DNA from 2 places in the Butyrivibrio sp. WCD2001 genome. Region 2 is predicted to be linked to the other one. Evidence: predicted binding sites of a transcription regulator. Region 2 holds the regulator's gene; the other holds the start of a gene.
What was found. The regulator HrcA, encoded in region 2, represses chaperone genes, less so after heat shock. The targets are predictions, from matches to a motif close to TGTTAGCACTCNNNNNNNNNGAGTGCTAACA.

Region 1: htpG (molecular chaperone HtpG) is a predicted target of HrcA. The motif match lies at 7,394-7,424, and genes of this name have one in related genera.

Annotation. Positions count from the first base shown of each region.
Region 1 covers NZ_AUJZ01000009.1:15,839-31,059, reverse strand. The annotation lists gene G630_RS0109955 (ABC transporter permease) at 79-1,296, opposite strand; gene G630_RS0109950 (ABC transporter permease) at 1,352-2,566, opposite strand; gene G630_RS0109945 (efflux RND transporter periplasmic adaptor subunit) at 2,566-4,143, opposite strand; gene G630_RS0109940 (ABC transporter ATP-binding protein) at 4,186-4,884, opposite strand; gene htpG (molecular chaperone HtpG) at 5,128-7,248, opposite strand; gene G630_RS0109930 (DUF3990 domain-containing protein) at 7,535-8,209, shown strand; gene G630_RS0109925 (helix-turn-helix domain-containing protein) at 8,187-8,840, shown strand; gene G630_RS0109920 (DUF3737 family protein) at 8,946-9,977, opposite strand; gene G630_RS0109915 (peptidylprolyl isomerase) at 10,072-11,142, opposite strand; gene G630_RS0109910 (NAD(P)/FAD-dependent oxidoreductase) at 11,178-12,581, opposite strand; gene G630_RS0109905 (SCP2 sterol-binding domain-containing protein) at 12,741-13,178, opposite strand; gene G630_RS0109900 (2-isopropylmalate synthase) at 13,234-15,221, opposite strand, start outside.
Region 2 covers NZ_AUJZ01000007.1:183,075-198,295, reverse strand. The annotation lists gene asnB (asparagine synthase (glutamine-hydrolyzing)) at 1-461, shown strand, start outside; gene G630_RS0108615 (glycosyl transferase) at 458-1,498, shown strand; gene G630_RS0108610 (DUF5672 family protein) at 1,510-2,277, shown strand; gene G630_RS0108605 (glycosyltransferase family 2 protein) at 2,274-3,329, shown strand; gene G630_RS0108600 (hypothetical protein) at 3,319-4,272, shown strand; gene G630_RS0108595 (pyridoxal phosphate-dependent aminotransferase) at 4,297-5,541, shown strand; gene G630_RS25025 (DUF6465 family protein) at 5,632-6,285, shown strand; gene hrcA (heat-inducible transcriptional repressor HrcA) at 6,489-7,520, shown strand; gene grpE (nucleotide exchange factor GrpE) at 7,540-8,220, shown strand; gene dnaK (molecular chaperone DnaK) at 8,348-10,228, shown strand; gene dnaJ (molecular chaperone DnaJ) at 10,323-11,501, shown strand; gene G630_RS0108565 (50S ribosomal protein L11 methyltransferase) at 11,604-12,665, shown strand; gene G630_RS0108560 (RsmE family RNA methyltransferase) at 12,673-13,431, shown strand; gene G630_RS0108555 (cysteine desulfurase family protein) at 13,506-14,714, shown strand; gene thiI (tRNA uracil 4-sulfurtransferase ThiI) at 14,718-15,221, shown strand, end outside.

The DNA of each region.
Region 1 (15,221 bases), on a different contig from region 2:
TTGAATGTATGGATGACTTAATTTACGAAAATCCTCTGTTTGTTTTTACATATATAATTATACGTTATATGGCGCACATCACTCCTGCCTGAGAGCTTCGATAGGATCCATCTTCGCCGCTCTTCTCGCGGGATAAATTCCAAAGAACAGTCCATCGGCTATCGAAATCGCAACAACCATAAGGACGTTCATCGGACTGATTACAGGCGGGAACGACATGAAATTCTCCGCAATTTTTGTAAACAGAAAGCCCATAAGCATTCCGATCATTCCGCCTATCAGTGTAATGATCGCAGACTCTGTCAGGAACTGTATCAGAATGTATGAGGTTCTGGCTCCGAGAGATTTCCTGATTCCGATTTCTCTGGTTCTCTCTGTAACCGTAACCGTCATGATATTCATAACGCCGATTCCACCGACTACGAGCGAAATTGCAGCGATGAGAGCAACTACAAGTGTCACAACATCAAGAATACTGGTATATGCTCCTGCAATGCTCGCAAAAGACTGAATCTGTACTGCTCCTTCGCCTCGAAGCTCAAGCATATTTTCGGTTACACTTTTTACTTTAAGAGCTGTCTCGTCCGCCATCCCCGGATTGGTATAAATCTTAAAGCTTGTAATCTTATCCCCGGCAAGCCCGAATCTTCCGGTCAAAAGAGCATACGGTACATAAATTGAGCAGTAGTAATAGGCCTCTTCTTTTTTCTTTATAGCTTCCTTTGCAGATTCAATGTCTTCATCACTGCTCTTTGCAACGCCGACTATCATCAGATCAACACTCTTGGCCCCGATGTCGACCGTAAATGTCTTATCAACAACATCATCCGTCCTGAACAAAAGGAGAGCATCCTGCTGAGAAATTACACATACTGCCGTTCCGGCTTCCGCCTCGTCATCCCTAAAGAATCTTCCGGCATGCATTCCTTTCGTCTCTTCATGCGAAATATCCGCAGTTCCGCCGGTAATTCCAAGTTGCCTGTCATCCTTACCATCGTTATAGGTTCCGTCCGAGCTGATGGTCAATGTTATTCCCTGCATCTCCGGAACAGCATCCTTTATCCTTTCAAGATCTTCCGGTTCCAGATATCTGTCGGTTTTCTTTGGATCTAGATTGATTGTTACTCCGCCGCTTGATATCTCATCAAGACTGCTGTTTACAAAGACCTTCATTCCGTTACCTATTGAAAGTATTGTTATAACAGAGGATATACCGATAAAGATACCAAGCATGGTAAGGAAGGTTCTTCCTTTATTCTGTTTTATACTGGAAAATGCGCTTTTTATGTATTCCAATTCTTACCCTCATCCGTCAGCTTCGCTGACACCTTCCCCCAAGGGAAGGCATCTATCAATTCCTTGCAAGTGCGTCTATCGGCTTAAGTTTTGCTGCTTTTCTTGCCGGATAGATGCCGAAAAAGATTCCTATCATCATAGAAAAGAGCGTTGCTCCTATTACAATTTTGAAGTCTATTACAGGTTCAAGATCAAGAAGTATGCATCCTACATAAGCACCCGCTATTCCAACGATGACGCCCACGATTCCGCCCATCAGGGAGATGATAGCGGATTCAGCCAGGAACTGGATCAGAATAGCCTTTGTTCTTGCACCGATTGATTTTCTTATACCTATCTCTCTTGTTCTCTCAGTCACAGTAACAAGCATGATATTCATAACACCTATACCGCCGACCAGAAGGGATATGGCCGCAACCAGTGAAATAAATGCTGTTATCGCTCCCATAATAGAGTCTACCTGGCCTGATACATCTGACATACTCATGTAATAAACCGCGTCCTGTCCGCGAAGTCCAAGTCTGTTCTCAACAAAGCGAACAATACTTTTAACAATAGTACCGGGCTGAGTATTATCCCAATATATCTCGACAGTATGGAATTCAGAGATGTCCTTACCAAAAGCTCTGGCATAGGTTGTTAGCGGCATCTCAATCATAGCTGTATAGGAGTCGGTTTCCATATCAATCATCTTGGAAATCATCTCGCTCCAGTTTTCTCTTATTCCGATAACCTCCAGCTCGATAGAACTGCCACCAACGGTTAATTCAAAAGTTTTACCAAGTGCATCGGCTGTTCCGAAAAGATGCACCGCATCATTTTTCATCATGACGCAGACTCTTGCTCCCTGATCCACCTGATCATCGGTAAAGTAGGTTCCCGTCTCAAGCTTGGTCAGTGTGGATTTCTGATAATCAGATCCGGCAGCAGTGATAAGCGTATCATAAGCACCTCTTGGTCCTGAAGAAACGCCGTATTCATTGTCATAAAATGTCGCACTGACCCCGGGGAAGTTGTCCTTGATTTCTCTTATATCGTCGTTATTAAATCCCCTGTCCGCAACCGACATATCAAGATATATATCCGCAACGTTTCCGCCTATAGCATCAACCTCGTTTCCTACATATCTTGCCATTCCGTTTCCTATGGTAAGCGCCGCTATGACCGAAGCAATTCCGATTATGATTCCCAGCATCGTAAGAGCTGTTCGCATCTTATTGCCAAGAATATTTTTTATGGCACTTTCTAAATATTCAAAAAATGTATCCATTACTCGCTCATCTCGATGACTTTGGTTCCTTCGACAAGGGTTGTGGGATCGGTGGTAACGATGGTATCACCCTCGCTGACACCTTCCTTTATCTCTGCATCTGTACTGGTGGTAAGTCCCAGAGTAACAGGCTGTCTCTTAAGAATTCCGTTATCAATAACAAATACGAAATCACCCTCAGAATCAGTTCCGATGTACTCATAAGGAAGGACAAGAACGCCCTCTGCCTTCTCGGTGTGAATCTTATTAGTTGCTTCTACTCCGAGAATAATGCTGTCATCGGGATTCTTTATCTTAATTTTGCCATCAACAACAGGAACTCCGCTTGCGTTATTCTTAGCTGTTCCGGAAATCTGTGTCACTTCGCCTTCGTACTCATTGCCGTTAATCGTGACATCCACCTTCTGTCCCTTCTTGATCTTACTAAGATCTGACTTTGAAATCTGGATATCAACTCTGACATCATCGGTACTTTCGATAGTCATGATTTTGGTTCCGGGAGCAACTGTTGAACCCTCGTTTGCACCAATCTCTGTTACTACTCCTGAAAAATCAGCTTTAATTCCGCCCTCTGCCTCTTCAATGTCAGTGATGGTATTTGTACTCTCTAGCTCCGCAAGCTCTCTCTGAGCTGCAAGTGAGCTCTTTTCACCTGAAGTAAGAGCACTCATCTCAGCGGATGACTGCTCGGAAAGATCCTGCTTTTCTTCATTCAGGGCAGTTATCTGTCTGTTCCACTCCTGAATCTCCGGATCGTTTGACAGCGCATACTGGACATCGGAAATGGCATCCTGAATCTCTAGTGCCATCTGGCTCTCGCCGTCCTCTGTTCTTCTCTCATTAGGTGCTTCGTTTTTCTGTGCAGCATCATAGCTGTCTGAAACCCTGTTCTGATCAACGTCCTGGCTTACCTTCTGAAGGTCTGTCAGAGTCTGATTCATTCTGGAAGTCTTCTCTGTAATCTTGTCATTGATTGCATCTATCTCATTTGTAATCTCGTCAAGACGATTGTTTATATCGTGAATGCTTCTTCCTTCAAGAACATCAGTCGCCTTATTGTTCTTTTCGATGCTTCCGCTGTAGCTGCCGTTTGCCTGCTGAAGATTGAGCTCAGCCTGCTTCTTTGTCTTTTCAAGATCAGCTTCATCATAGGTATAAATAACATCGCCCTTATTGACCCTGTCACCTTCCGACAAACTAAGTGTTCCGATCGGTGCCTGAAGCTTCGCGTAATAGCTCTTTGTCTCGTCAGATGCAACATTTCCGCTGATTGAAACGATGACTTCGATGTCTCCCTTTCCGACTGTAGCAGTTGTGACCGGCGTAGGAGCATTTTTTGCCTTTATATTATTGAAAACCACCCAGCCGACAATCAGCACTATAAGTCCCAGAACGATAAACTTCACAAAGCCCTTCCTCTTACCGGGAGTATAGCTTGGCGTGTCTTCTTTCACAGCATAAGTCTTGGTTTCCTGCGAAACTTCTGCCTTTACATCCTTTGCCGCATCTACCTTAGCTTCTCCATTTACTTCCTGTGTGTCCTTTGAATTCTTCTTTTTCCCCAAAACCAAATTCATAATTACTTGTCTCCTCGTAGTCTAAAAACAAAGCCTTTCATGTTACAAAGTAAAATTCTCGTTTATCTCATCCTTTGCGATTTTTCCGTCGCTTATGGTTATAATCCTCTTAGCCTGTGCCGCAATTCCCGGGTCATGGGTGATAAGTATCACCGTTCTGCCCTCGGCATACAGATTTTTAATAGTAGCAATAATCTCTCTGCTGGAACCACTGTCAAGGTTACCTGTAGGCTCATCCGCAAGAAGTATCGGCGGCGCCTGCGCTATCGCCCTTGCTATAGCAACTCTCTGCTGCTGACCTCCTGAAAGCTCCGCAGGTTTGTGCGTCATACGCTTCCCAAGACCAACATGTTCCAAAGCTGCTACAGACAACTCGCGTCTTTTTCTCTTGGGAACACCTCTGTACATAAGCGGCAGCTCAACATTTTCAAGCGCAGTAAGTGACTGAATCAGATTAAATCCCTGGAAGATAAATCCTATCTCCCTGTTTCTGACATCTGACTGTTCATCGTCACTCATATGGGAAACATCCATTCCATGGAGCAGATATCTCCCACTTGTAGGTGTATCAAGACACCCAAGCATATTCATCAGTGTAGATTTTCCGGAACCGGATTGACCGATTATGGCCACGAATTCCCCTTCTTCTATTGTAAGGCTCACATGATCAAGAGCCCTGACTTCATTCTCCCCGGGATTATAAATCTTGCATATATCCCGTACCTCAACTAACGCAGGCATTACTCCTCCCCTTTGCTTAATTGGACTGTTCAAAAAACTTTTTACATAGCAAGGTTAAAATAAACCATCTACCATAGTATATAACGAAACAACTTCTATTGTATCTTCATTTATTAAAAAATAAATGATCTTTTTTCCTGATTTCAAGGGTAAATTTATCATATATATAAATACAGACCGAAATGTACACTTATTTCGGTCTGTTTTACACTTAAAAATATTTTCCCAAAATATGAGAAATAATTACTTAGCAAGAAGCATCATGATATCATTACTTCTCTGAACGAACTTAGTCATGGACTCAGCGTCGAGAGGTGCATTCTGGATGCGGGCAAGGTCATAGAGCTGCTCGCAGATTGTGCTTACGTTCTCACCGTCCTCGTTGTCCATAACATATTTAACAAGAGGATGGTTAGCATTGAGGATAAGAGTCTGGCCGCCCATACCAAAGTCGCCCATCATCATTCCGTTTGCTGCATACATCTTCATCATATCCTGCATACGGCGGGTATCCTCAGATACAGTGAGCATTGAAGAAATCTTCTTATCCTTGAGCTTTTCAACCTTAACAACAAGCTGTTCGTTCTTAAGAGCCTTCTTCATCTTCTCGCCGATGTTCTTCTCGATCTCCTCGAATTCTTTCTCAGCCTTCTTGGATGTTCTGCTCTTAAAGGTATCTGTAAGATCAGCATCGATTCTCTGGAATCTGATGTCCTGATTCTTGGACTCAAGCTGCTGAATAAAAGGCACATCTATGTTGTGATTTAAGATGAATGCATCCATCTTCTGAGCCTTGAACATGTTGATGTACTGGCTCTGCTGCTGTTCGTCTGTTACATAGTAAATGGTGCGGGGTTCCTTTTCCTCGTCTTTCTTGTCATCGGCCTTGTCAGCTCCGTCTCCGCTTACTGTATTGCCATTCTCATCTACTACTTCAGCTTCTACTGTATTACCGTTCTCATCCTTAGCTTCCTCAGCTGCGGCAGCCTCCTCAGCCTCCTTGTTGATCTGGAGTGCTTCGGGAAGTGTGAGATATTTTCCATCAAGGTTCTTGAAGAGGATGTAGTCATTCATCTTCTCGCAGAACTTGTCGTCCTTGAGGCAGCCATACTTGATGAAAGGAGAAATGTCCTCCCAGTACTTATCATAGTTTTCCTTATCTGTCTTGCAGAGACCTGCAAGCTTCTCAGCTACCTTCTTGGAGATGTAGTCTGAAATCTTCTTTACAAAACCGTCGTTCTGAAGTGCACTTCTTGAAACATTAAGAGGCAGATCAGGGCAATCGATAACACCCTTAAGGAGCATCAAGTACTCAGGGATTACTTCCTTGATATTGTCAGCGATGAATACCTGGTTATTGTAAAGCTTGATTACGCCCTCAGCTGACTCGAACTCCATGTTGATCTTAGGGAAGTAGAGGATACCCTTTAAGTTGAAAGGATAGTCCATGTTAAGGTGAATCCAGAAAAGAGGCTCCTTGTAATCGCGGAACACCTTTCTGTAGAATTCCTTGTACTCATCATCGGTGCAATCCTTGGGAGTCTTTCCCCAGAGAGGATGTGTATCATTAAGGAGCTGAGGTCTCCTCTTGATCTTGAGTTTCTTCTCCTCTTCCTTTTTCTCCTCTGAAGTCTCGCCATCTTTAGCTTCTTCCTTCTTCTCAGGCTCGATGACTTCGATTACAACATCATCATCGCGCTTCTCGGATTCCTTGATGGTCTCTGTGCCTTCCTCGTTCTCTCTTGAAAGGTAAATCTCATAAGGCATGAATGAGCAGTATTTCTCGATTACTTCTCGAGCCTTGTACTCATTGCAGAACTCAAGGCAGTCATCTGAAAGGTGAAGAGTAATAACTGTACCTACGTCCTCCTTATCTCCATCCTTCATCTCGAAGTCTGAACCGCCGTCGCAGGTCCAGTGTACTGAAGCCGCATCTTCCTTATATGAACGAGTATCGATCTCAACATAATCAGATACCATGAAGGTTGAGTAGAAACCAAGTCCAAAGTGTCCGATAATCTGGTCTGCATTTGCCTTATCCTTGTACTTGTTAAGGAAGTCTGTAGCACCTGAAAAAGCTACCTGGTTGATGTACTCTTCAACCTCTTCAGCTGTCATACCGATACCGTTATCAATAATCTTTATTGTCTTATCCTTATCGTTAAGAACAACGTCAACACGGGGTTTAAAGCCATCGGGAAGTGTATACTCTCCCATCATGTCCATCTTCTTGATCTTTGTGATCGCGTCACATGCGTTGGAAATAACCTCACGATAGAATATGTCGTGGTCTGAATACAGCCACTTTTTGATTATAGGGAACATATTCTCTGAGTTGATTGAAAGATTACCTTTTTTCTCCATTGTAGTGCCTCCATTACTATCGCGAAGCGGGATGAAAACCGGCCCCTCCGCGTTTTTTATTAAAATATTATTGCGGCGTGTTCTACTAAATATAGAATACCCACAAATATGAGTTTAAGACTGTGAGAGACAAAAGTCAATAAAAAATTAGCACTCAATTGAAGTGAGTGCTAATAAACGGTTAATTCACGAATTGAAGGTGTATATTGCATAATATACTGCTACGGAAGTATAATTATTATATACTTCTACAGAAGTACTTTTGTGGTTTTAGGAGATTATTTTTATGGAGATGACTATATATCACGGTTCTGTGCAAGTTGTAAATAAGCCTGTTTTCGGCTATGGGAGAGATGACAATGACTATGGCAGAGGCTTTTACTGTGCAGAAGATCCTGAGCTCGCCAGGGAATGGGCAGCAATAACTGATAAAGGAGGATTCTTAAACACATATCGTCTCAATACTGAAGGTCTTAAGATCCTGCGATTGCTGAGTCCTGATTTTCATATTTTAAACTGGCTCGCCATTTTGCTTGCCAATAGAAAAATAAGATATTCAAGTCCTATAGAAAAAAGAGGCGCGGAATATATACTTGATAATTATCTTCCCAATACAAAATCTGCTGATGTTATCATCGGCTATAGGGCTGATGACTCCTACTTTTCTTTCTCGAGAGCATTCCTCAGTAATACCATAACGCTAGAGCAGCTCTCATATGCCATGAAATATGGTGATCTTGGCAAGCAGGTTGTGCTAATGAGCAAAAGAGCATTCGACAGCATCACCTTTTGGGAAGCCGCACCTGTCAACGGACTTATATACGCGCCAAAGCGTATAAAGCGCGATGCTGACGCCAGAGAATCATATCAGAAATTGTTGGGAAAGGAACAAACTGAAGGTATCTATTTAAATGAAATTATACAGAAAGGAATAAGCGATGAACAGCTGCGCATACTCTGAGTTATATTTACATGATGCCATGAGTAATCTTGGCGAGCTTGTAGAATACTTGGTTGAAGCAACTCCCGATATCAAGCCTGACGATTTTTTTCAGATGATGATTATCAGCGGCTTTGCTGAACGTTTTGAAAAGGGCGATCCCATGGTTGTCAGCGGAATGTCCGGCACTGAGCTTCATCACAGAGTTTTGGAGACCTGCGGATTCTCTGACAGAACCTGGCCTGAGCCTCTTATTCGCTTCGATACCGGGGTGGATTACTGGTGCGGATACATTCTTGCCTACTATCAATGGAAGAAAAATATCAGTTTTGCCAGAATATTTGAATCCCTAAATTACGAGAAGCTGGCAAAACTATATAACACAGGCCATACCACCTCAGACGACCACGCATTGCTTTTGATAGAAAATGTCTCATCTTCCGTTGCAAGCAAAACAGTAACACGAATCCAGGCATACAGAAAACTCATAGGTTTGTCCCAAAAAGCTCTGGCGGATGCTTCCGGTGTGAACCTGCGAACCCTTCAGCAATACGAGATACGCGATAAGGATATAAATAAAGCCTCAGCAGAAAAGGTCCTCTCTATGGCAAGAGTATTGAAGTGTAGACCTGAGGACTTAATGGAAAAGTGAATTTCTACTAGGTTATCAACTGAATATTCATTTCTATCATTTAATTACTAAAAAAAGTTCCCGAATATAAGTTTTTAGGCTTACATCCGGGAACAACCTGTAATTTTAGTATTTATAGTATTTTTTTATCTTACACTTCTTCACTTTTGTTTTCATATTTTTATTATCATAAAAAGTTCCGGTAATCTTCGTATTTTTTATTGTGAATTTTTTACCTGAATAATTGCTTACATCTCCGCCAAAATTACATTTTATAATCTTTACATTTTTAGCACTCGCCATCTTGGGTTTAGATGGGTCTTTTATAGTTTGAAATGCAAAGTACCAATTAGATGTTCCCTGCTTTACACAAGTTACTTTGGTGTTTTTAATAGTAATATTCTTACATACTTCATCTGCTGGAATTTTTCCATTTACTGCATTGGGCTCTATATTTATGCCGCAACTTGGTTGAGCACCCTTGGCCTTCAAAATCTTGCAACTATCTATAGTTACATTATCTGCATCAACTATAGCTATATTGTTTCTTCTGTTATTTGAAATCGTACAATTGGTAATGGATACTCCATCACATCCATAAAGACTATCCTCAAGGTTCATGGATCCAAGATAAATACCATCTCCCCAGTTGTTACAAATTGTCATATCAGAGATGGTAACATTCTTACAATCTATTACTCCGATGCCATGTCCATCAGCTCCGGACTTTCCATTAGATGATCTATCTCCAGTGATCTTCCCGCCAGATATTTTGAATCCATCTGCTTTAACACTTATAACGCAGTATTCACCGATAGTAGTCGGCTTCACCTTTAGTTCCGTTCCTTGGGCAAGTTGGAATGATATGTTTGGCTTAGTAATATTAATTCCAACACCGTAGCCGTCGAAATCCAAAATATTTATGTCATATGTTCCGGAATCAAAAACAATAGTCCCACCACCGGATCCTATTGTTTCGGAGATAAAGTTATTAATATCAGCCGTATCAGACTTGTTATCATCAGGCTTGATTCCATAATCAGAAAGCTTATAAGTGTTTTCCGCCTTAACCTCTCCTGCAGGTATAGATACCGCAAGCATAGGAACCGCAACAACTGCCGCCATTACCAAAGATACAAATTTCGTTCTAACCCTCATAAGAAACCTCCTTAGGAAATAACGTTGTTATTATAATATTAACAGAGGCGCATATAATGCGCCTCTTAAATAATTATGAAATTTAATATACGTTTCATTCAGAAAAATGTTTGCGATAGATATCGAAAAAATCGCTGCCACCGCCATCGGATGTTTCTGCTATATGAATTTTATCGTACAAGCCCTGGTTAAGTATCTTTGAAAGATCCGATGCAAAAGCATCATACTGCTGTCCAAATACTTCCCGCTTTCTCTCCTCAACAATCCTTACCTTGTTGGCCTCTGTTTCTTCCCTGTTGAAGGTACTTATACATTTCAATATAACGTATGAATCCTGAGCTTCAATTACCCCGCTTATCTCTCCGTTATCAAGGTTAAACGCTGCAGTCTCAATTTCGGAATCCACATCGCCCTTACCTATGGAAACAGTTCCCTCCTCAGCCTCATTATATTTTTCCATGAGAACGCTGAAGTCTGTTCCCTCTCCCAGTTCTCTTTGTATCTGAAGTGCGGTGTTTCTGACCGCTTCCTTCTCAGCGCCCTCGAGCGGAATTTTATCTCCCTTGGAATCAAGCTTCCAGGTATTAAGCACTATCTGCTCAACCGTAATGGTTCTGGCTTCGTCGTCACTTATCTCGGGATTGATGTCTCTTATAATGTAGTTATAGAGCTTATCCGCGGTGGCATACTCTGTGTACATCGCCGTCAAAGTCGCTTCGTCTATATCTCCCATCATCTTCTTTTCATCATCGCTGAGTGAAGATAAATACTCGGAAGCGGCCACTGCTGCAGTACTGATTTCGGATTCCGTGAGTTCAATTCCTTTCTCCAAAGCGAGAAGATTCATTGCTTTTATCTGAGATATTGCAACAAGGCACTTATCCTTAACATAGCTCTCCATGCTGCCGTTGCCTATGTTCACATTCCAGATTTCACTGCCAAAGCCTTTTTCATAAGTCTTCTGAGAATTATAAAGGTACACCAAAAACTCAGACTCCAGGCATGATTTGTCCTCTATTCTGAAGAGCTCATTTTCCTTAAAACCTGTGGTAAATACAACTCTGGTATTATCAAGGGCAGCGCATCCTGTCAGTGAAAAGGTCATAGCCGCAGCCATCGCAATTGCCACAGCAGTTTTCCGGATTCTGTATATTCTGTTTTTCATAATATTTCTGTTATCTCCGGTCACGACTTTTCGCATCATTTAAGTTTATTAAGAATACTCCTTGCCACTTTAAGTCCGTTAGCACTAGCCTGCTGAAGGCCTCTTGTTATTCCGGCTCCGTCACCGATTGCACGAAGGTGTCCGATGCTGGTCTCAAAGTCCTTGTTCACGATTACCTTGTTGGAATAGAACTTAACCTCAACACCGTAAAGTAGTGTCTCTTCGGAGGCAATTCCGGGAGTGACCTTATCAAGCGCCTGAATCATTTCATCAAGGTCAACCATGATTCTGTGCGGGAAAACAAGAGAAAGATCTCCGGGAACCGCATCCTTAAGTGTGGGAATCAGGTTGTTTCTTGCAAGTCTCTCATCGGTTGTTCTTCTGCCTCTTCTGAAATCTCCGTAAGTCTGAACAAGAATTTTGCCGTCGCAAAGCATATTTGCAAGCTCCGCAATTTTCCTTCCATATTCAATAGGAGTCTTGAAGGGCTTGGTGAAATTCTTGGAAACAAGCAGCGCAAAGTTGGTATTGTCTGTCTTGTAATCACTGCTCTTATAAGCATGTCCGTTTACTACCGCAAGTCCGCCCTCATAATACTCAGTCGCAACCTCTCCGGAAGGATTGGTACAGAAGGTTCTGACTTTGTCATCAAAGGTAGGTGTGTGGAAGATGAGCTTAGCCTCATACAGATTTTCATTCAAAAATTGCATAACCTCATCTCTGACTTCGACGCGGACGCCCACATCAACCGTTCCGGGCTTGGTCTCAATGCCGATCTTATCGCACACTGAATGAAACCAGTCAGCGCCCTCACGTCCAACTGCCGATACGATTTCCTTTGCATTTACAACGGTGCCGTCATGAGTCTTTACACCGGTGGCAATGCCGTCTTCCACAAGGATCTCTTCAACCATTGTATTGAACACAAGCTCCACGCCTTTTTCCTCAAGGTGCTCCTGGAGCTTCTTATAAATCTTATAGCCTTCCTCGGTGCCGAGATGTCTGATGGGACACTCTACGAGTTTAAGGTTGGCATTGATCGCCTTCCTTCTGATCTCGCGAATCTCCTCAGCCTTATCTATGCCGTATACACTCTTATCTGCACCGAATTTCAGATATATGTCATCAGATTCCTTGATGAGAGCCGTTGCCTCGTCATAACCAAGAATGTCGGGAAGCGTTCCACCTACATCAGGTGAAAGAGATAATTTTCCATCGGAAAAAGCACCTGCTCCGGCGAAGCCTGTGGTTATAGAGCAGGGTTTGCATCCCATACACTTTCCTGTTTTTCTCTTGGGGCACTCTCTTTTTTCAATGGATCTGCCCTTTTCAATAATCATTACTTTTAAATCCGGGCGCTTTTCAATGAGCTCGTAAGCGCAGAAAATTCCGCCGGGCCCCGCACCAATTATGAGTACGTCTACTTCTTTGTTTGTCATAAAAAAACCTTTCTAAAATACATTTCCCCTCATCCGTCAGCTAACGTTGACACCTTCCTCCAGTGGGGGAAGGCATAGGGATAAGAATGGCTGCCACAAAACTGTAGCAGCCATTAGTCCGTTTGATCACATGTTTTTTAAAAAGTTACCGTCTGAAAATTATTTGGTAGCTTTTTTAGCCGGAGCCTTTTTAGCTGTAGTTTTCTTTGCAGCAGGCTTCTTTGTTGCTGCTTTCTTTGCAGGAGCCTTCTTGGCAGGAGTCTTCTTTGCAGGAGCCTTCTTACCAAAGTCCTTTAAGAGCTCTGCCTTTCTGAGATCGCCCTCAGCACTGATTTTTCCTGAAAGATGCGCATTAACAAAATCTGTCTTGCCGTCAAGAATGTCCATAAGATCAGCAGCTGATGTATACACAAGAATGTCACGATCAAAATACTCATAAGGCTCAACATTCAGCTTACCGTTATCGATCTCAACATAGAAAGCGCCTTCGCCCTCACCGGAAATATTGAACTGGTAAGCAGCATGCTCTTTAACATCGCTGACATCAACATCCTTAAGTGCATCTTTTACCTTTGCTACTACTTCTTCGTAAGTCATTTTCTCCTCCACTTCATAAAAAACTTTTTCAAAACATTGTTATTATATCACAAAATTACCTACTGTTGCTACGATACTGCACAGGAGTCATTCCGTACTTTTTCTTGAAGAGCCTGTTAAAGTGCTCAACGTTCTGATAACCTGCCGCTTCAGCGACTCTCTCAACCTTCATGTTTCCGTTCTTTAAAAGAATGCTTGCCTTTTTAAGACGAATCTTTTTAACGTTCTCTCCGAAGGTCATGCCGGATTTTTCCTTGATATATTTTGAAAGATACGGCTTTGATAAATAAAACTCTTTTGAAAGATCATCAAGTGTCACTGTCAGGTAATTCTCCTGGATGTAATTGAGAATTGCACTGATTCTCTCATCCTTCGCATCTGTGCTTGCCTTTACTTCGTCAAGCTGGTTGACGGCAATTGTAAGAGCGCTCACGGATGATTTGATGATATCCTCGTCAATGCCAACTCCCCAGAATTTCTTGCCGTTGCTTGTGATACCAACATAGGTTACAGCCTTGGATGAAGAACCGCGGCTAAGCGCATGCTCCTCATAAACAGAAAGCTCATAGCTGATGTTGAAGTACTGTTTGAAAGCATTACTTACAGCATCAAGACGTCCGTTTCCGTTAGCCTCAACTATATGCTCTTTTCCTGCATGAGCAAGTGTAACCTCTGCAAGGATACCGTTTGTCTGCTTGAAGTGACAGTCTGCAACTCTGAATACAGAATCGTTGTGAACATATTTGTCTTCAAATATCTGATAGATTCTTCCGGGTGCAAGCTCAGCATGCTCTCTGTCGGAAACATCCTTTATTGTGTAGCTGATGTCTGCCTGCATCTCTCTCGGAACCATCATGCCGTAGTTGTTCTTTAATATGTAGCTTACGCCGCCCTTTCCGGACTGAGAGTTAATTCTGATAACATCGCCGTCGTACTCTCTTCCAAGATCCTTGGGGTCAATAGGAAGATAAGGAACGGTCCAGATTCCTTTGTCTTTTCCTGCTTCGTGCCATGAGAAGCCCTTGCTGATAGCATCCTGATGAGATCCTGAAAATGCTGTAAATACAAGCTGTCCTGCATAAGGCTGTCTCTCGAAAATGCGCATTCTTGTAAGACGCTCATAAGTCTCGCCGATCTCATTTATGTTGCTGAAGTCAAGCTTCGGATCAACGCCGTGCGAATACATGTTAAGAGCAAGTGTAACGATATCAACATTACCTGTTCTCTCACCGTTTCCAAAAAGTGTTCCTTCTATTCTGTCAGCACCTGCAAGACATCCAAGCTCAGCATCACTGATTCCCGAACCTCTGTCATTGTGCGGGTGAAGAGAAAGCGTTACCGCATCGCGGTACTTAAGATTTCTGTGAATATACTCAACCTGAGTTGCAAATACGTGAGGCATAGCAATCTCTACGGTTGTAGGAATATTGATGATAACCTTATTTTCCTTCTTGGGCTTCCATACATCGAGCACTGCATTGCAGACTTCGACCGCATAGTCAACCTCTGTTCCGGGGAAACTCTCTGGTGAATACTCAAATGAGAAGTTACCCTTTGTCTCCTTTGCAAGCTTGTCAAGAAGCTTTGCACCATCTACAGCTATCTGCTTAACATCTTCTTTATTCTTTTTGAAAACCTGCTCTCTCTGAGCTACGGATGTGGAATTGTAAAGATGGATGATCGCTCTGGGCGCACCCTTTACAGCCTCAAAGGTTCTCTTGATGATGTGCTCTCTCGCCTGCGTAAGAACCTGAACGGTTACATCATCCGGAATCATGTTCTTTTCAATAAGAGTTCTCGCAAACTCAAACTCTGTCTCAGACGCTGCGGGAAATCCTATCTCAATCTCCTTAAAACCAAGATTTACAAGCATTGTGAAAAACTCAAGTTTCTCATCAAGGCTCATGGGCTCTATAAGTGCCTGGTTACCGTCGCGAAGGTCAACGCTGCACCAGACCGGCGGCTTGTCAACGTAATCTTTTTTCACCCAATCATAGGTAGCCTTGGGTGGCATGAAATACTGTCTCTGATACTTCTCGTAGT
Region 2 (15,221 bases):
TGAATCACCAGTGCATGCTTATGGATATGCTGGTTTACCACCCCGACGATATCCTTGTGAAGGTGGACAGGACAGCGATGGCGGTATCGCTTGAAACGCGTGTGCCGATGCTTGACAGGGATGTGATTGAGTTCGCCTGGAGCCTCCCGATTCAGTACCTTCGCGACGACAAGGTGGGCAAGAAGGTTCTTCGCGACGTGCTTTACCGCTACGTTCCGAAGGAAATGATGGAGCGCCCAAAGAAGGGCTTTTCGATTCCGATTGAGAAGTGGCTTCTTGACAGTGATCTCCGCGACTGGGCCGAGGGCCTTCTTAATAAGGAAAAAATCAGGCAGCAGGGTATTCTTGACCCGGAGGTTGTCGAGAAAATCTGGACAGACTTTACCGAGAGGGGCATCTACAGGATCCAAATCTGGTACATCCTGATGTTCCAGCAGTGGTATGAGGAAGAGTTTTTATGATAGGTGCAGAATTTATTAAGGGCTACGGCCTTGGAAATCAGCTGTTTTTCTATGTAGTCACGAGATGCATGGCCGAGGAGCTGGGCGTCCCCTTCGGGTTTGTGAACCCGGGGCAGGTCGGCAACGTTTTCCATTCTAACAAAGGCATGTATTTCATGGACATAGATCTCGGAACTGAGATCCCTCGTGAAGATATGGACAAATTCACGATTTTCCATGAGCAGGATGACAGACTTTTCATGGGAAATTCGGTTCATGACATGACCAATGGCTGCTATATTTCGGGGGCTGACCCGAGACTTTCTGAAATTGAAGACAATACTCTTATATATGGGAATCTCCAGGATCAGTCCTATTTTGAGAAGTACCGCGATAAGATAAAGGACTGGCTCCACGTAAAGGAGGAGGCAGAGTCCTACGAATATACGGCAGACGACCTCTGCATCATCAATATGAGAGGCGGCGAGTATACAAGCTGTCCGGAGCTTTTCCTTGATAGAAAGTACTGGCTAAATGCCATCGAGAACATGAAAAAGGTGAACCCGAATATGCGGTTCATGATAATCACCGAGGATGAAGAGGCTACCAGGAAGGTGCTTCCCGAGTATGAGTGTCACCACTTCGACATGGGTAAGGACTACGTTACCATAAAAAATGCGAGATACCTTATTCTTTCGAATTCATCCTTTGCGATGATGCCAGTTATGTCGAGCACTGAATTGAAATACGCGATTGCTCCGAAGTACTGGGCAAGGCACAATATTTCTGACGGTTTCTGGTCATCGGAGCAGAATATTTACAGCTTCCTTACCTATCAGGATAAAAAGGGAAGGCTCTTTAGCGCCGATGAATGCAGAGCTGAACTGGCGGAATACAAGAAGCACTCAGCACTTTATGCAAGAAGAAATGTAAGGCCGGGAGCGGTAAGGGAATTTTTCCAGAATATAAGGAGAAGACTTTTGTATGGAGTGTTCTTCTTTAAGAAAATGTGGCGCTCCTTCTTAAGGAGAACCGGAATAATAAAAACCTTCGGATAAATAGAGGATATATGAATAATACAAAGAAGCTGCAGCTTCCGAGAGTCACGATTGCAGCGATGACAAGTGTAGATGTATATGAGACCGTGCAGGCGATGAAGTACAGCATGCGCGATATCGAATTCGGTGACGCGGTTCTGATTACAGATAAAAAGCCGTTTTATCTTCCAAAGGACATACGCTTCAGCTACACATCAAAACTCGATGACATCGACAAATTCAATTACAAAATGGTATATGAGCTTCGCGATCACATTAAGACGGACTTTGTTCTTATCGTGCACGCGGACGGCTTTGTGATACATCCGGAAAACTGGGACGAGAGCTTTCTTAACTACGATTATATAGGCTCTCCCTGGCCGCTTCCGAAGAATGACTATGCCTACAGGGACAGCGAGGGCAACATCTGCAGAGTCGGAAACAGCGTATCCATCAGGTCCAAGAGACTTCTTGATTATCCTAAGGAGCACGACCTTCCCTGGGTTAAGGTATATGACGGTTTTTACAACGAGGATATTTTCCTTTGTTGTCACTGCAAAAATCAGATGGAGAAGGACGGCCTTAAGTGGGCTGATTTAGATAGCGCGGTTAAGTTTGGAAGAGAACATCCGCTTCCCGAGAACAAGGGAGTGGAGCCTTTCGTTTTTCATAAATGGTGGGGAGAAAATGAGGGATATCCGCATTTCTACAGCCCCACGAAGAGATTCAAGATGGCCGTAAGGCCCTTGCTGTTCTGGAGAAGAAGTGAAAAGTGGAAGAGGGAGCACAATATAACATGAAGTTTTCGGTAATAGTGCCTGTTCACAATGCTGAAAAGTACATAAGTGAAGCGACGTCTTCTATAGTAAAGGCCGCTGAGGGGATGGAGAACAGTATCGAGGTTCTTCTTATTGAAAACGGCTCCACAGACAGAAGTGGCTATATATGCGGCGAACTTGCAAACCGTTTTCCATTTGTAAAGACGGTGCATATGGGACCCGCGTCTGCCTACGATGCGAGGCAGGAGGGGATAAAAAGAGCTGCGGGAGATTATCTTGTTTTCATGGATGCTGATGACGCCGTGGCTCCCGGGATATTCACTGAGCTTCAGAAAGCGGCTTCTAAATATGAAAGAAAAGGTAAGAGGCCTGAGATAATACTGTATAATGCTGCAGAGATGAGCACTCCCGAGTCGAAGATGTTTCCTTTTCCCTTTAAAGAGGGCAAGATTTATTCGGGCGATGGCAAGAAGAAGTTCTATGAAATAATGTGCTCCGGTGATATGCTAAATGCCATGTGGAACAAGTGCATAGGAAAAGAGCTTGCGGGCCGCATCGAGGAGACGGTGAACAGGAAGCTCAATTACGGAGAGGACCTTCTGCAGACCGCCGAAATAATTGATAAAGCAAAAAGCATTGCATATCTCGACAGGATACTGTATTTTTACAGAATAAACGAAGAGGGGCTTACGGGCGGTTATCATGAAAACTTTATGGAGAACCAGGAGAAGGCCTTCGAGGTTCTGGACGACTATGCGAAAAAGTGGGCAAAGGGTGGTTTTACTGAGGTTATAAACGAGCGCAAGACCCTGACCTGCACGATAAGCATGAAAAAGCTTATCTATTCGGACCTTCCTTTTTCCGAGATCAAGCGGAAGATGAAGGAGATGATGGGTTCCGATTTTTATAAAGAGTATGGGAAGGGCAAGCTTCCGTCCTGGGCATCCGAGGAGGATGCGTATGTTTACAGGTATCAGGTGGCGGGTATGCCGGTTTTGCGGCTGATGCTTCTTAGCAGGAAGACGCGCCTGAAATCCCGGATTAAAGCGAGGATCAGAAAAAATGGTATATGATTGCATTCCATTTTTTAATGAAGTGGACATCCTGAGGCTGAGGTTAGAAATCCTTAGTCCCTATGTGGATAAGTTCATTATAGAAGAGTCAACAATGACCTTCTCGGGTGAAGAGAAGGAGCTTTGTTTTGAAAAGAACAGAGATCTTTTCAAGGATTATCTTGACCGCATAGAGTATGTGGTGGTCACTGATTCGCCGGTGGATGCGTTGACCCACGAGAGGGATTATTTTCAGAAAAACCGTCTGATAGAGGGGCTGAAGAAAGTCGGCGCGACGAGCGACGACATAATCCTGTTCGGTGATGTGGATGAGATTCCAAATCCCAAGGTTCTTACGAAAATCATAGAGAATTTTGATAAGACGAAGGTCTACCACTTGGCGCAGAGGAATTTTTATGTATTCCTTAATATGGAAGAAAAGTCGGGAAAGCTGCTCTCGATTACCGGAGAGTTCCCGGAGGTTGCGGAGAGCGACAGGAAGTGGCTTGGAACAAAGATTACTTCCATAGATAATATCCCGCGCGAGGGAATCGTAAGGCTGCGCGATCTGGTGTCACCCTGCGATAAAAGGTCTGTCAGAGTCGCTGACGGCGGCTGGCATTTCGGCTACATGGGCGGAAGGCACGAGACCAATCCCGTCGAGAGGATAGGCGTCAAGGTAAAAGCGGCTGCGCATCAGGAGTACAACGACCGCGAGATTCTGGCTGAGACCATGGATAATCTGGTGCTCGGCAGGGACATCTTCGGAAGGGATGCGAGATTTGAGCGTACGGAGGTCGACGGAAGTTATCCGGAGTACCTTCTTAAGCATATAGGAGAGTATGATTATCTGGTAATGCCACCCATTACAGCTTTTTCAAGGCTGTATCATAAGCTGGATATTACGGTGGGAAGGTTCATCAGGAAGGCGTACCATAAAATTAGAAGGATGCTTATAAAGTAACAAGTAGTTATGCCTTCTCCATTTATGGAGAAGGTGTCAGCGAAGCTGACGGATGAGGAGTATGAAAAAAGTATGAGCACAACATTATCTACGAGAATGGCGGCGGTAAAAATGTCCCCGACCACGGCTCTCTTCGGAAAGGTGGAGGAGCTTAGGCGGAAGGGAGAGGACATAGTTTCTCTCAATGTGGGCGAGCCCGATTTCCCTACGCCGGACAATATCAAAGAAGCGGGAATACGGGCAATCAATGAGAATTTCACCAAATACACCACCGGAAACGGTATCGCACCGCTTCGGGAGGCGATAATCGAGAAGATGAAAAAGGACAACGGCGTCACCTATGAGATGAATGAGGTGGCGGTGACCGTCGGTGCGAAGCAGGCGCTGTTTGGTGCGCTGTGCGCTGTTGCGGGCGAGGGTGATGAGGTCATAATCCCCATTCCGTGCTATGTCAGCTATCCCGATATGGTAGCTCTTGCGGGCGCAAAGCCCGTTCTTGTGAAGAGGAAGGACGATTTTTCTCTTGATCTTGAAGCCATTGAGAGTGCGATAAACGAACGCACCAAGGCTGTTATAATATGTACCCCGGACAATCCCACCGGCAAGGTTTACGGCGAGGATGAGCTGAAGGGGCTCTCTGACCTTGCAATCAGCAGGGATATCTTTGTTATTTCCGATGAAATTTATGAAAAAATAATATACGGTGAGAATCGCCACAAAAGCATTTCTGCGTTTGAGGGGATGAAGGACAGGACTATCGTGGTTAACGGTTTTTCCAAGACATACTCCATGACTGGCTGGAGACTTGGGTACGTCTGCGGCAGAGCCGATGTTATTGGCGCTGCGGTGAAGGTGCAGAGCCAGACAACTACCACACCTCCGAGCATCTCACAGTATGCGGCGGTCGAGGCACTTTGCGGGCCCCAGGATTCTGTCGAGCTCATGAGATCAGAGTTTGAGAAGCGCAGAGATTTTGTTCAGGAAAAACTGCGAGGGATACCCGGTGTCATTTGCCATGAGATCCAGGGAGCTTTCTATGCGTTCTTCGATATCCGTGCTTTTCTCGGAAAAGAATACGAGGGTTACGGAATTATAGATGACGATACACGATTATGCGAATATTTGTTGGAAAAATACGGTGTTGCCATGATGCCCGGAAGTGCCTATTTTGCCCCAGGATTCGTGAGAATTTCGTTTGCGTCCTCCATGGAAGTGCTTAAAAAGGCGCTTTCAAGAATAGAATCTGGTCTAAAAGCGCATAAATGTTGACTTTTTTTAGAATATGTACTAAACTCAAAAACGTAATGATAAATTTGCAAAAACGCATAACACGCGTTCCTTACGGAAAGAGAGGGAGATATGGCTGAAGACAAGTTGAGAGAAGCAGCTTTAAAGCCGATTGCGACTATCAAGAAACCGGTAATTGCTGCAGAAAAGAAGGATGAAGTAAAGCCTGCTGAGGCAGAGGCACCTAAGGCTGAGGAGAAGAAGGCTACAGCAGCTAAGAAGCCCGCAGCAAAGAAGGCAGCAGCTAAGAAGCCCGCAGCAAAGAAGGCTACAGCAACTAAGGCAGCAGCTAAGAAGACTGAGACCAAGGCAGCTGATAAGAAGGAAGAGAAGAAGCCCGCAGCAAAGAAGCCTGCAGCAAAGAAGGCAGCACCTGCTAAAAAGGCTACAGCAACCAAGGCAGCAGCCAAGAAGACTGAGACTAAGGCAGCAGCTAAGCCAGCAGCAAAGAAGCCTGCAGCAAAGAAGGCTACAGCAGCTAAGAAGCCAGCAGCAAAGAAGACAACAGCTGCAAAGGCTCCTGCAACAAAGACAAATATCGTTCTTCAGTATGCTGATAAGAGCGTTACATATGACACCTTTATCGAGAATGCCAAGAATGTATGGCAGTATGATATGGGAAGAAAAGTTTCCGAGATCAAGACTCTTGAGCTTTATGTAAAGCCCGAAGAGGAAAGAGTATACTTCGTTGTTAACGGCGAGGTTCATGCTGATTTTGGGATGTGATAAACAAGGATGGAAGGTCCCGGCCTGGCAAGCTTGCTTGCTGCAGGCCGGGACTTTATCACATATATGTAGATTATTCGTCCCCAGGGAGAAATCCTTGGGGTTTTTTATTGACATTAATAATTTATAGTGGTAATTTATTCTCAGAAGATGTTAGCACTCAATGACGTTGAGTGCTAACACATCAAAAAAGGAGGTTTGTGATGCAACTGGATGACAGAAAAAAGAAAATACTGCATGCAATTGTTCGCAATTACCTCGAGACAGGCGAGCCAGTGGGCAGTAGGACGATTTCCAAGTACACGGATCTTAATCTCAGTTCGGCTACCATCAGAAACGAGATGGCGGATCTTGAGGAGATGGGACTTATATTGCAGCCTCATACTTCCGCGGGACGTATTCCGTCAGATCAGGGCTACAGAGTTTATGTAGATGAGATGCTCGCTGAGAAGGAACAGGAAGTTGAGAACATGAAGGAGATGCTTCTGGATAAAGAAGAGAAGCTTGAGAAGCTCCTTAAGCAGGTTGCCAAGACCCTGGCGGTTGATACCAACTACGCTTCGATGATCTCAGCACCCATGATCAGAAGGAATAAGCTGAAATTCGTACAGCTTTCCAGAGTGGATGAGGAACACATTCTTACCACTATAGTAATAGAAGGAAACGTAATTAAGAACCGAATGGTTGAGGTGGAGCAGGAGCTTTCCGAAGCGGATATGCTTAAGCTCAATATCCTGCTTAATACCAGACTTGCAGGACTTTCCGTAGAGGACATTAACCTCGGACTTATAACTGCGATGAAGCAGGAGGCGGGTATCCACAGCGAGATAATCGACAAGATACTCGATACAGCCGGAGATGCCATTACGGAGGATGAGGACCTTCAGATTTACACCAGCGGTGCGAACAACATTTTCAGATATCCCGAGCTTGCTGATAAGGAGAGAGCAAGTGACCTCATAACCACTTTTGAGGATAAGAGCGATCTTACAAGTATCGTTGAGAATGCGCTTCAGTCCTCCTCAGAGGAGACAGGTATACAGGTTTACATCGGTAATGAGTCTCCGGTTCAGTCCATGAAGGATTGCAGCGTTGTAACAGCGACCTACGATCTCGGAGAGGGCATGAGAGGAACGGTAGGAGTTATCGGACCTAAGCGAATGGATTACGACAAAGTTGTCGGAGCACTTAAGAATATGATGAGAGCTCTGGATGATTTATATAAAAAAGAATAGAACCATAAGGAGTATTTAAGTGAGTAAGGAAGTTAAGAAGGATACAAATACAGTGTCCGGTAAGAAAACTGCAAAGGAACTTCAGCAGGAAGTTGCCGAGAAGGCTAAAAAGGTAGCTGATGCAGCAAACAAGGTTGCCGAGGCCGCAGAGGAAGAGGCTGCCGAAGCTGTAGCAGAGGCCGCTGAGAGCGTAGAAGGTGCCGAGAACACTGAAAACGCCGAGGGTGAGAAGAAAGGTCTTTTCGGTAAAAAAGAAAAGAAGAACCCTTACAAAGAAAAGTTCGAAGAGATGCAGGATAAATACATGCGCCAGCTTGCTGAGTTTGAGAACTTCAGAACAAGAACCGACAGAGAAAAGGCGCAGATGTTCAACCAGGGAGCATCCAGTGTACTTGAGAAAATTCTCCCTGTTGTAGATAACTTCGAAAGAGGACTTGCTGCTGTCCCTGAAGAAGAGAAGAATTCCGCTTTTGCAGACGGAATGAATATGATATACAAGCAGCTTATGAAGCAGATTGAGGATCTTGGTGTAACTCCCATCGAAGCCGTTGGAAAGGAATTTGATCCTAATTTCCACAACGCTGTAATGCAGGTTGAGAGCGAAGATGTCGAGGAAGGATTCGTGGCACAGGAGCTTCAGAAGGGTTATATGTATCACGACACAGTGCTCAGACACAGCATGGTTGCCGTTGCTAAGTAATCACTTAGCGAGGTTTTGCCGAGCTTAGTGTACTACTTAGTTCTGTCGAACACGAAGTGTGAGAGCAGAACTTCATTAGATTTTTATTGTTAATTATTCATTAGTTTTATAAACGGAGGAAAATAAAATGAGTAAGATCATAGGTATCGATTTAGGAACAACCAACAGCTGCGTAGCTGTTATGGAAGGTGGTCAGCCCACCGTTATCGCTAACGCTGAGGGTGCAAGAACAACACCTTCAATTGTAGCTTTCACAAAGAATGGCGAGCGTCTCGTAGGTGAGCCCGCTAAGCGTCAGGCAGTAACAAACGCTGAGAACACAATCTCATCAATCAAGAGAGATATGGGTACAGACAACGGCCGCACAATCGACGGCAAGAAGTATTCACCTCAGCAGATTTCAGCTATGATTCTTCAGAAGCTGAAGGCAGACGCAGAACAGTATCTCGGCGAAAAAGTAACAGAGGCAGTAATTACAGTTCCCGCATACTTCAATGACGCACAGCGTCAGGCTACAAAGGATGCAGGTAAGATTGCAGGTCTTGAAGTAAAGCGTATTATCAACGAGCCTACAGCAGCAGCTCTTGCTTACGGTCTTGATAACGAAAAAGAGCAGAAGATCATGGTATACGACCTTGGTGGTGGTACCTTCGACGTATCAATCATCGATATAGGTGACGGTGTTATCGAAGTTCTTTCAACAAACGGTGACACACACCTCGGTGGTGACGACTTTGACCAGAAGATCATCGACTGGATGGTATCTGAGTTCAAGGCTAAGGAAGGAGTAGACCTTTCAAGCGATAAGATGGCTATGCAGAGACTTAAGGAAGCAGCTGAGAAGGCTAAGAAGGAACTTTCTTCTTCTACAACAACCAACATCAACCTTCCTTTCATTACAGCTACAGCAGAAGGCCCCAAGCACTTTGATATGGATCTCACAAGAGCTAAGTTCGAGGAGCTTATTCACGACCTCGTAGAGAGAAGTGCTATTCCGGTACAGAACGCTATGAAGGATGCAGGTCTTAACTATTCAGACCTTGGAAAAGTTCTCCTTGTAGGTGGTTCAACACGTGTTCCCTGCGTAGTTGAGAAGGTTAAGCAGCTCACAGGACATGAGCCTTCAAAGAACCTTAATCCCGATGAGTGCGTAGCAGTAGGTGCAGGTATCCAGGGTGGTAAGCTTGCAGGCGATACAGGTGCAGGCGATATCCTTCTTCTTGATGTAACACCTCTTTCACTTTCAATCGAGACAATGGGTGGTGTTGCTACAAGACTTATCGAGCGTAACACAACTATTCCTACAAAGAAGAGCCAGGTATTCTCAACTGCAGCTGATAACCAGACAGCCGTTGATATCAACGTTCTTCAGGGTGAGAGACAGTTCGCTAAGGACAACAAGTCACTCGGACAGTTCCGTCTTGATGGAATCCCTCCGGCAATGAGAGGTGTTCCGCAGATCGAGGTTACATTTGATATCGATGCAAACGGTATCGTTAACGTATCCGCTAAGGATCTTGGAACAGGTAAAGAGCAGCACATCACAATCACAGCTGGCTCCAACATGTCTGACGAGGATATCGATAAGGCTATCAAGGAAGCTGCTGAGTACGAAGCTCAGGATAAGAAGCGTAAGGAAGGCATTGACGCTAGAAACGAAGCTGATTCCTTCGTATTCCAGACAGAGAAGGCTATTCAGGAAGTTGGCGACAAGATCGATCCTTCTCAGAAGCAGACTGTAGAGGATGATCTCAAGGCTCTCAAGGATACTCTTGAGCAGACTAAGGATCGTGAGCTTACAGACAGCGAGATCGACACAATCAAGAGCCAGAAGGAGAAGCTCATGACTGATGCTCAGGCTCTCTTCGCTAAGGTTTATGAGAGTGCTCAGGGCGCAGCAGGTGCTCAGGGTGCAGGCCCTGACATGAGCGGCATGGGCGGCTCAGCTCAGAGCTCAGATGCAGGTAATGCAGACGACGTAGTTGACGGCGACTACAGAGAGGTTTAATCCGTTTTATAAAACTTTAATAATATAAATATTGCTAATGCCCAATACATCAGATAAGATGTATTGGGCAATTAGCGTAAATTAGGAGAGACACATGGCAGATCAGAAGCGCGATTATTACGAGGTCCTTGGCGTTAGCAAGGGAGCCAGTGATGATGAAATAAAAAAAGCATACCGTGTGCTTGCAAAGAAGTACCATCCGGATATGAACCCCGGAGATGCAGCTGCAGCAGACAAGTTCAAGGAGGCATCCGAGGCGTATGCGGTTTTGAGCGATCCTGAGAAGAGACGTCAGTATGATCAGTTCGGTCACGCTGCATTTGAGGGCGGTGCCGGCGGATATGGCGGATTCGACTTCGGTGGAGCAGACTTTGGCGATATATTCGGTGATATATTCGGAGATTTCTTCGGAGGCGGCAGAAGGAGCCAGGGTGCGAGGAGCGGCCCTGCAAAGGGAGCAAATATTCGTGCCAGCGTTCGTATAACCTTTGAGGAAGCAGTTTTCGGATGTGAGAAGGAACTGGAACTTAGACTTAAGGATCCCTGCCCGACCTGTAAGGGAACCGGTGCTAAGCCGGGAACAACAGCTCAGATGTGTCCTAAGTGCGGTGGTAAAGGTCAGGTTGTATTCACACAGCAGTCCTTCTTCGGCACAGTCAGAAATGTTCAGACATGTCCCGACTGTAACGGAAGCGGTAAGGTAATTAAGGATAAGTGTACCGATTGTGGCGGAACAGGATATGTTGCAAGCAACAAGAGAATTCAGGTTTCAATCCCCGCAGGTATTGATAACGGACAGAGCGTTCGTATCCGTGAAAAGGGTGAGCCCGGCAGAAACGGCGGACCGAGAGGTGATCTTCTTGTAGAAGTTATCGTACAGGATCATCCTATTTTCCAGAGACAGGATTATGATATTTTCTCAACAGTTCCTATGTCTTATGCAATAGCAGCACTGGGCGGAACGGTTGCTATAGATACCGTTGACGGCAAGGTGCTCTATGATGTTAAGGCAGGTACTCAGACAGATACGAGAGTAAGACTTCGCGGAAAGGGTGTTCCGACACTCAGGAACAAGGATGTAAGAGGTGACCATTATGTTACTCTTGTAGTTCAGGTTCCGGATAAACTCTCCAAGGAAGCGAAGGAGCTCCTTAAGCAGTTTGATGAGAAGACCGGAGACAGCTTACACGCTGCCGACAGTATTTCCGGAGATAAGGATGGAAATGATGATGGCGGTAAGAAAAAGGGCGGATTTTTCGGTAAGAAGAAATAAAACATAATTACAGAGCGGGGAGTACAAGCTCCCCGCTATTTCTGTTATTGTACTTATATATACTTTTCCTGAAAATAGATTAGAAAAGAGCGGAGTAAAACTATGAAGTGGATGCGTTTTAGAATCAGAACGAATGAAGAGTCAGAGGATATCATTGTCAGCAGTATGATGGATATCGGTCTTGAAGGTGCGCAGATAGAGGATAATGCCCCTCTCACAGCTGCCGACAAGGAGCAGATGTTTACGGATGATCTTCAGGATGCGGATGACGAGGAGACAGGTGTTGACAGCTGCGCGGTTATAGCTCCGGGTGAGGAGGGTGTTGCATATCTGAACTTTTTCCTCGAAGTCGATGATGACAATATGCTGACCGTCCACGAGTACGATGAAAACGGTGAAGAGGTCGAAGCTAAGAAGACACCCGATCAGATAAAGCAGGAGATCAGGGGAGTTCTCGATGAGCTTTCAAGCTTTTCCGATATAGGCGACGGAACGATTTCCGTTGATGTGACTGAGGATATCGACTGGATTAACAACTGGAAGCAGTATTTCCATAAGTTCCTGGTGGATGATGTTCTGGTAATACCTTCCTGGGAGACTCCCGACGAGGAGGATAAGAAAAAAGCGAACATCACACTTCATATTGATCCCGGAACCGCGTTTGGTACAGGAATGCACGAGACCACTCAGCTTTGCATAAGGGCTCTTAGGAAATATATGACTCCCGAAGCAGAGGTGCTCGACATCGGAACCGGAAGCGGAGTGCTATCCATTCTTGCAATGAAATTCGGAGCAGGCCACTGCGTTGGAACAGACCTTGATCCCTGCTCAGAGCCGGCAGTTGACGACAACAAGAAGAACAATGACATCGCAGATAAGGATTTTGATCTTATAATCGGCAATATTATAGATGACGAGAAGGTTCAGGACCAGGTTGGCAAGGAGAAGTATGACATCGTCGTAGCCAATATCCTTCCCTACGTTCTTGTTCCGCTCACACCCATCGTTCCCGGCCTTCTGAAAACCGGCGGCATTTACATTACCTCCGGAATCATTGAAGCTAAGGAAGATGTTATCAGAAAGGCTCACGAGGACGCCGGCCTTGATATTATCGAGGTCTGCAAGCAAGGCGAGTGGGTCAGTGTAATTTCCAAGAAGAATTGAGGGGCCTATGTACCATTTTTTTGCAAGCAGCACCCAACTTATAGACAACCAAAAAAGAATAGTAATCACAGGCGATGACTACAACCACATGGTTAACGTCCTTAGGATGAAACCGGGCGAGGAATTCTCGGTAAGCCTGATGGATGAGGACACCGCCGATCAGAAGGAATACAGATTCGGCATTGAATCGATCTCCGACACCGAACTTATCGGGGAACTGCGCTTCATTAAGGAATCCGGCGCAGAGCTTCCATCAAAGATATACCTGTTCCAGGGACTTCCCAAGGCGGACAAGATGGAACTCATAATCCAGAAGGCCGTGGAGCTCGGAGCTTTTGAGATAATTCCGGTTTCCATGAAAAGAAGCGTTGTGAAGCTCGATGAAAAGCGTGCAGCGAATAAAATTAAGAGGTGGAATGCCATATCGGAAGCCGCGGCGAAGCAAAGTAAGCGCGGAGTTATACCCGAGGTAAAAGCGCCCATGACTTTCAAGGAAGCTGTTAAATATGCAGAGAGCCTTGATGTGAAGCTCCTTCCCTATGAGATGGCAGAGGGCATGGAATACACCAGGGAAGTCATCAATTCGATAGAACCCGGGCAGAGCATAGGCATATTCGTTGGACCTGAGGGCGGCTTCGCCGATGAAGAGGTGAGCTATGCCGGTGATGCAGGTTTTAAGACCATCACCATGGGCAAGCGCATTTTGCGCACAGAAACCGCAGGCTTTACAATGCTCGCATGGTTAATGTATAATCTTGAAGCTTGAATACAATGCTATGCCTTCTCCTAGGGGAGAAGGTGTCAGCGAAGCTGACGGATGAGGGGAATGAAAGGCAAACAATGGAAATATATTTAGATAATTCCGCCACTACGCGCGTTTATGACGACGTGGCAAAGCTGACTCTCCAAATGATGACCGAGGATTACGGTAATCCTTCTAGCATGCATCACAAGGGAGTTGTGGCAGAACAATTTGTAAAGGAAGCAACAGAGAAAATTGCAAAGACTCTCAAGGCGAAGCCGAAGGAAATACTTTTCACTTCAGGCGGCACAGAGTCCGATAATACAGCCATAATCGGCGGAGCGATGGCTCATCACAGAGAGGGAAAGCACCTCATCACCACAAGCGTTGAGCATCCGGCGATTCTGAACTCCATGAAATATCTTGAGGATCAGGGCTTTGAGGTGACTTACCTTGGCGTCAATGAGAAGGGCGTCATAGACCTTGATGAGCTCAAGAACGCAATCAGAGAGGACACCATCCTTGTCTCAATCATGGCGGTCAACAATGAGCTTGGCTCAGTGATGCCTCTTGAGGAAGCAGGAAAAATCATTCATGCGGCTAATCCCAAGATCCTTTTCCATGTGGATGCCGTTCAGGGGTACGGGAAACAGATGATTATTCCCAAGAACCTCGGAATAGATATGATGTCCGTCAGCGGTCATAAGATACACGGTCCCAAGGGCATCGGCTTTTTATATGTAAGAGACGGAGTGCGAATTATTCCCATAAGCTACGGCGGCGGCCAGCAGGGCGGCATGCGCTCGGGTACACTGAACGTTCCCGGAATTGTCGGACTTGGCAGAGCAGCGCAGGAGATTTACGAGGGTTTTGATGAAAAAATAGAGACTCTCTATGCTCTCAAAAAGCAGCTTATTGCAGGCCTTACAGGGGCTCTTCAGGATATAAGGATTAACGGACTTGATACCTCGGAAAAGAGCATTTACGATTTTTCAGAGGATGAGCTGACAGAAGCTATCGGGGAGACAGCTCCGCATATCATCAGTGTGTCTGTTAAAGGCGTGAGGGCAGAGGTGTTGCTCCATGCCCTGGAGGATAAGGAGATTTACGTATCAGCGGGAAGCGCCTGCTCGTCAAGTCACCCTTCAGTATCCGGTACCTTAAAGGCTATCGGGATTTCCAAGGATTTCTACGGAAGCACCGTCAGAATCAGCATGTCGGAACTTACGACTAAGGAAGAGATTGATACCACAGTGAAAGCATTTGCCGAGATAGTGCCGATGCTCAGACAGTTTTCAAGGAGATAAACCATGCAGTACCATGCATTTATAATTAAGTACGCAGAGATAGGAATTAAGGGTAAGAACAGATACCTCTTCGAGGAGGCGCTGGTAAAACAGATGGAGCGCGTTCTTGAAAAGTGCGAGGGTGAGTTCAGCATTTTCAGGGTTTCCGGAAGAATTTACTTAAATGCGAAGGGCTTTGATTTCGATGAGACCGTGGCTGCTCTTCAGACAGTGTTCGGAATCACCGGAATTTGTCCCGCTGTATGCATTGAGAGGGACGGAGACGGAAAGCTTCCCGATATTAACGGCTTGTCAGCTGAGGTTATAAAGTTCCTTGACGGAGTTTATCCGGATAAAAACAAGACCTTCAAGATTAAGTGCAGACGAGTGGATAAGACTTATCCTCTTGATTCTATGGAGGCAGCAGCCGAGATCGGCGCGCAGGTACTTGATGCATTCCCGGAGATGAAGGTTGATGTCAGAGAGCCCGATATTCTCGTAAGTGTTGAGATCCGTGAGAAGGTTAAC